One region of the Peribacillus sp. NPDC006672 genome, then DNA from elsewhere that is predicted to be linked to it. Evidence: predicted binding sites of a transcription regulator. Region 1 holds the regulator's gene; the other holds the start of a gene.

What was found. The regulator NrdR, encoded in region 1, represses ribonucleotide reductase genes. The targets are predictions, from matches to a motif close to AACACNATATATNGTGTT.
Region 2: ACQKKK_RS02805 (vitamin B12-dependent ribonucleotide reductase) is a predicted target of NrdR. The motif match lies at 1,650-1,667, and genes of this name have one in related genera.

What each region holds. Positions count from the first base shown of each region.
Region 1 covers NZ_JBNNOR010000001.1:206,375-209,804, forward strand. The annotation lists gene ACQKKK_RS01045 (glyceraldehyde-3-phosphate dehydrogenase) at 1-534, shown strand, start outside; gene speD (adenosylmethionine decarboxylase) at 884-1,264, shown strand; gene nrdR (transcriptional regulator NrdR) at 1,522-1,983, shown strand; gene ACQKKK_RS01060 (replication initiation and membrane attachment family protein) at 2,048-3,430, shown strand, end outside.
Region 2 covers NZ_JBNNOR010000001.1:555,463-558,892, forward strand. The annotation lists gene ACQKKK_RS02795 (rhodanese-like domain-containing protein) at 1-371, opposite strand, end outside; gene ACQKKK_RS02800 (lipoate--protein ligase family protein) at 587-1,423, shown strand; gene ACQKKK_RS02805 (vitamin B12-dependent ribonucleotide reductase) at 1,818-3,430, shown strand, end outside.

The DNA.
Region 1 (3,430 bases):
GGCATCAACAATGGTTTAATGACAACGATACATTCATATACAAATGATCAAAATAATATCGATAACCCGCACAAAGACTTACGACGTGCTCGTGCCGCTGCGGAAAGCATCATTCCTACGACTACAGGAGCTGCAAAAGCCATCTCACTAGTGTTGCCTCAATTAAAAGGTAAGCTTCACGGAATGGCGTTACGCGTACCGACACCTAATGTGTCCCTAGTCGACCTTGTTGTGGATTTAAACTGTGATGTCACGATTGATGAAGTGAATCAAGCTTTCATCGACGCTTCAGAAAATGAACTCAAAGGAATCATGGAATTCACGATGGAACCTTTAGTTTCAAGTGATTTTAAAACTAATCCTCACTCTGCCATCATCGATGGTTTGACAACGATGATGATTGGTGACAGGAAAGTTAAAGTCCTGGCTTGGTATGATAATGAGTGGGGTTACTCCAATCGGGTAGTGGACCTTGTAAAATTAGTTGCGTCCGAGTTGAAAAAAACTTCCGAAGTCGAATTATCAGTAAAATAATGAAAAAATCGAGCCTGCTAAATTTTTTAGCGGGCTATTTTCAATTCGGCTGATCAATCAATTCCTGGCGGTTTTAAGCGCTGAATAAACACAAGAAAGATTTTCCTTCTATGGGCCCCCTTCCATATCTTTATTACATAAAAGTTTATCTATCTAAAAATTCAATTTGGAGTTGCAAAAAAAAATCAAACCATATATACTATGAATCGTGAACTTCTAAAAAAGCGGTTTACGTGATGGCTACTTAAAGGGTTAGGACCTCTTTGGACTAACTTTCCCCCGTGGTAGTTATCAGACTTATTTTTTAATCATGGTAAGGGGGAAGCTTAATATGGAAACAGCTTACACTATGGAAACTATGGGTAGACATGTCATTTCTGAACTTTGGGGTTGTGACTTTGAAAAACTGAACAATATCGATTTGATTGAAAAGATTTTTGTTGATGCTGCTTTAAAATCAGGTGCAGAGGTACGAGAAGTTGCCTTTCACAAGTTTGCTCCACAAGGAGTTAGTGGGGTTGTCATCATTTCTGAATCACACTTAACGATTCACAGTTTTCCTGAACACGGCTATGCCAGCATTGATGTCTATACATGCGGTAACTTGGATCCGAATATTGCGGCAGATTATATTGCAGAAGCTTTGAATGCGCAAACACGTGAAAATATAGAATTACCACGTGGATTAGGTCCTGTACAAATGAAAAAAACCAATATAAGTGCCCTATAAAAAACACGTATACACAGAGATGCCATGGGTGCATCTCTTTTTTAATGCAATGAATCAATTTATAAGGGTAGAAGATCCCAGAGCACAAAGACTTTGATAACGGTGCTTCTAGTGCGTGACAAAAAGTGCCTACTGCTGGAAGTTACACTTTTTACTTGTACTGGCCGTTCCTTTTAATATAAGATTAAGATAGAAAAGTAATTCCTTGGGGAACATTTAGATAGGGGAGTCCTACATAAAATACGGAGCTGATAATGATGAAATGCCCATCATGTCAATATAACGGAACAAGAGTGCTCGATTCCAGGCCAGTCGATGAAAGTAAATCGATTCGACGACGCCGTGAATGTGAGGCATGTGGTTTTCGATTCACGACATTTGAAAAGGTGGAGGAAACACCGCTCATTGTAGTGAAAAAAGGCGGTACACGGGAAGAGTTCAGTCGTGATAAAATCCTGCGTGGCTTAATCAGGGCTTGCGAAAAACGCCCGGTTCCCTTGAAAGAACTAGAGCAAATTACCAGTTATGTAGAAAAAGAACTACGCAACCAGGGCATATCGGAAGTGAAAAGCGACAGTGTCGGCGAAATGGTAATGGACAAGCTGGCAGAAGTCGATGAGGTTGCCTATGTTAGATTCGCATCCGTCTATCGACAATTTAAAGATATCAATGTCTTCATCGATGAATTGAAAGATTTAATAAATAAAGAAAGAAAGTAGAGCTGAAGATTTACTTTGGCTCTTTTTTCACTACATCTTTTGAAAGGTTTGAATGGAGATGTCAATGCATTGGCAAGAATTGCTCCCAGCTGATTCATATTTGGTCTCATCTGCGGGGCTGCTTCATGATTATGATCGGAAAATACTTACCCGACTATATCAACCTCTTATTGGACCTATCTGTATTAGCCTATATATGACGTTATGGAGTGAGTTGGAGGAAAACAGGCTATGGTCGGAAACCTCCTCACATTATCAATTAATGAATACCATAGGCCTTAAGTTAGGTGATATTTACGAAGCACGCCTTTTACTTGAGGGAATCGGTTTGTTGAATGTATATAAGAAATCGAAAAATGAGACAAAGGAATTTATCTATGAGATAAATCCGCCGCTTTCCCCCCAACAGTTCTTCACGGACGGAATGCTGAATATCTATTTATACAAAAAGATCGGTAAAGCACAATTCAACCGGTTAAAGAGATTCTTTTGTGATGATCATATCTTAACGGATCAATATGAAGGTGTGACTAAATCTTTTGCGGAGGTATTCTCATCAGATCATTTGGACTCTTTATATGTAACGGATGAAGCGAAAAACGAATGGAAACCCATGCCTGAACAGCAATTTATCGACCGGACGGATGGCGTAGAGCCTTCGGGGTTTGACAACTTATTTGATTTTGAACTTTTATTTGCCGGGATGAAATCTTCGATTGTACCGAAAAAGGCCTTTACTCCGAAAATTAAAAGTACGATTGCCAAACTTGCTTTTTTATATGGCATTGATCCGCTTGAAATGCAAAAACTAGTAATGGATGCCGTTTCATTGGATGATGAGATCGATGAGGAAATGCTCAGAAAGGCAGCAAGGGACTGGTATCAGATCGAACGGCAGGCCGATATGCCTTCCCTTGTCAATCGTGTGCAGCCGATTCGTGAACGGACACAAAAAGAAGAACCGAAAACGCAGGAACAAGAGCTAATCCGACATTTGGAGACGATATCCCCGCGGGAGCGGCTGATGCAATTGTCCGGCGGCGCAGAGCCATCAAGCGGTGATTTGAAAGTGGTGGAGGGCGTAATGATCAATCAAAAGCTGAATCCTGGTGTCGTCAATGTTTTGATTGAATATGTCATGCTCAAAACGGATATGAAGTTCACGAAGGGCTATGTGGAAAAGTTGGCAGGCCATTGGGCACGGCTAAAGGTCTCAACCGTCATCGAGGCGATGGAACTAGCTAAAAATGAACACCGGAAATATCAGGACTGGGCTCAAGGAAGCAGGAATGCTGCAAAAGGCGGCCGGAAAAAGACAATACGGGAAGAAGTGGTTCCGGAGTGGCTTGAGAAAAAAGAAGAAGCGCAGCAAGAGCAGAATGCGGATCAGCCCGAATTGAATGCCCAGAAACGTGAGCTTCAGGAAAAATGGAAGCAGTGGAAAGCT
Region 2 (3,430 bases), 350 kb from region 1:
TTGATTTTACCGGTCCACATTTTGAAACCGCCCTTTAGGTGAAAAAGTTCCCTGTAGCCCTTTTTGTAAAGCATGGCTGCAGCTCTTCCACTGATGATTTCGCTTTGAGCGTACAAGTATACAGGCTTGTCCGGCCTAATTTCGACCAAGCGAGTTTTCATTTGCGTCATAGGGATGTTTCTTGCGCCTAAGATATGACCATTATCGAAATCATTCGGTTCCCGCACATCGATTAGCTGCACTTTTCTGTAGTTAGCGATAAATTCGTCCTGTGTTAATGTTTTAACGATTTTACGCTGGCGGTACCAATTAAAAAGTGAATAAGCAATAACCACTCCTATGATGATGAGCAGTGTATATAATATTTCCAAGCATAAAAACCCCCTTCTACCTAAACGATTACAGACAATCCTTATTATATAATTGCTTTACCCAATAATCAAAAAGAATTTTCATCAAATTCTTTATCGACTTGATAGCACTTTCTTTTTTAGAGTGTTAAAGTCTGTTAAACTACTACATGTGAGTTTTTTAGTGGGGTATAAAGGAATTACTGAAAAACAGTCTATTGAAATGAGGGGTAAGGATGACTAAGGAAAAATGGGGTTTTATAGATTCTGGATATTGTTCACCGGCTTTTAATATGGCGCTGGACGAAGCACTGTTAAACTGGCAAAGCAAAGGGGAAATTCCGCCAATCATACGCTTTTACGGTTGGAATCCAGCGACATTGTCGATTGGTTATTTTCAAAAGGCAGAAGCGGAAATCGATATGGAAGAGGTCAAAAGGCAGGGTCTTGGTTTTGTTCGCAGACCAACAGGAGGACGAGCGGTACTGCACGAGCATGAATTGACTTATAGCGTAATCGTTCCAGAATCTTATCCAGGAATGCCATCTACCGTTACTGAAGCATATCGTGTCATTTCTGAAGGAATATTAATGGGGTTCAGGAATCTTGGATTGGATGCTTATTTTGCTGTGCCTCGGACCGAACAGGAAAAAGCGGCTTTAAAGGCGCCAAAGTCTTCAGTCTGCTTTGATGCTCCAAGCTGGTATGAACTGGTTGTTGAGGGCAGGAAGGTCGCTGGCAGTGCACAAACCAGGCAAAAGGGCGTCATCCTTCAACACGGGGCCATTTTGCTTGAACTAGATGATGAAAAACTCTTTAGCGTATTTAAATTCTCAAATGACAGGGTTAAAGAGAGAATGCAAAAGAATTTAAAAAACAAAGCTGTTGCCATAAATGACATTGCCGGAAGAAAGATTACCATCCCTGAAGCAAAAGATGCTTTCGAAAAAGGTTTTGCCGATGGACTTTCGATTGATTTAGAGCCATACGTCCTCACCGAACAGCAATTGCTGGAAGTGAAGGCCATAGCAGAAAGCAAATATGAGAGCGATGAATGGAATTTCATGAGATAGGAAAAGCAGCAGGATAATTAGAGTGGATAATAAAAAAGTTTTTTCAGATTTGTTTGACCAAATAAGCTATTCCTTGCAGGGATAAGCCCTAAAAGGCATGGGGAAAAAGCAAGGTCCAAATTAATTGAAATCTGATGAAAAATTATTGTAAATCGACATTTTCCTCCCTTTTGCTAACTATATTAATTGATTTATCGTTTGACAAAATTAAATGTTATTCAAAACAAACACAATATATAGTAGTTGAAATATTTAATGCGACACTATATATTGATTTTTGGGTTTCGCTATGATAAATTTAGGGTACTTGTGAAGCGAAACGGACATGTAAGGCTACATATAGATTTTTGCGGCAGCAAGAACGGATCTTGAAACATATAAAGGAGAGGGAATTATGTCGGTTGTAATAAAAGAAGCTTTAAAGGTTGATCTAGAAAGGTTGAATAAGGATATTTCTTTATTTCCCCAGGTTCACCCTGTAACTGCTGATATGAAAATGGCGCATAAGGGCGTGTCCCGTCTAGTCATGCTTGACCGCTATTCTTTTAAGGATACTGAAAAAATCACACTCTCGGCAGGCGATTTCGTAGTGTTGACGATTAAGGAAGATCCGAAATTCCCTGCAAGGGGTCTCGGTTACATCGTTGAAATAGATTGGGAAACGAAAAAAGCCAAAGTATTGGTGGATGAAGAATTCCGTGGCGTATTGGATAATCCGGAAGAAGTGGAGACGGGGATTGTAAACCGTCCGCTGGATATTATCGAGAAGCCGCTTGAAATATACTATGAACAAATTGCGAAACGTAATGCAACGGGCTTGGCTTCAGTGGAAACCACGGAAGAAAAAAGAACGGAATGGTTCAATAAATTCTATGAAGAATTAAAGAACCTTAATTTTGTTCCGGCAGGACGGGTATTATATGGTGCTGGTTCCAATACGGATGTTACTTATTTCAACTGCTATGTGATGCCATTCGTACCGGATTCACGTGAAGGGATTTCAGAACACAGGAAACAAGTGATGGAAATCATGAGCCGCGGAGGCGGAGTGGGTACGAACGGATCGACACTGCGTCCAAGAAACACTCTGGCAAAAGGGGTTAATGGAAAATCCTCGGGTTCAGTGTCGTGGCTTGATGATATCGCGAAATTGACGCATCTTGTTGAACAGGGCGGTAGCAGACGCGGTGCGCAAATGATCATGCTTGCTGATTGGCATCCGGATATTGCAGAGTTCATCATTTCTAAAATGCAAAATCCAAGAATCCTTCGTTACCTAGTGGAAAACACTAAAGATGAGGCGATCAAGAAATATGCGACGGATAAATTGAAATTCACGCCGCACACCGAACAGGAAACGGCTATGTATCAAGGAATCATCAATTATAAGGAAATTCCCGGTCTAGGTGGATTTAGTGAAAAAATCATTAGGGATGCAGAGGAAAAGATCCGTACAGGCGGAACGTACAGTGTCCATAATTCCGATTTTCTGACTGGCGCAAACATCTCGATATGCTTGACAAAGGAATTTATGGAAGCGGCAGAACAAGATGCGGAATACGAATTGCGTTTTCCTGATGTTGAAAGCTATGATGCCGAAGAAATGGCTACTTATAATCAAGAATGGCATAAAGTCGGTGATGTTCGCCAATGGGAGAAAATGGGACACAAAGTCCGTGTTTACCGTAAAATCCGGGCTAAGGAGCTTTGGAACTTAATAAACATTTGTGCAACATATTCTGCAGAACCAGGTATTTTCTTTATCGATAATGCTAATGAAATGACAAACGCCAAAGCATACGGTCAACAGGTCGTAGCTACGAACCCATGCGGCGAACAACCATTGGCCCCATATTCAGTATGTAACCTTGCTGCTGTCAATTTGGCTGAAATGGCTGATAAAGATAGCAAAACCGTTAATTTCGAGAAACTTAAGCAGACCGTCGAAGTCGGTGTACGTATGCAGGACAATGTCATTGATGCAACTCCTTATTTCTTGGATGAAAA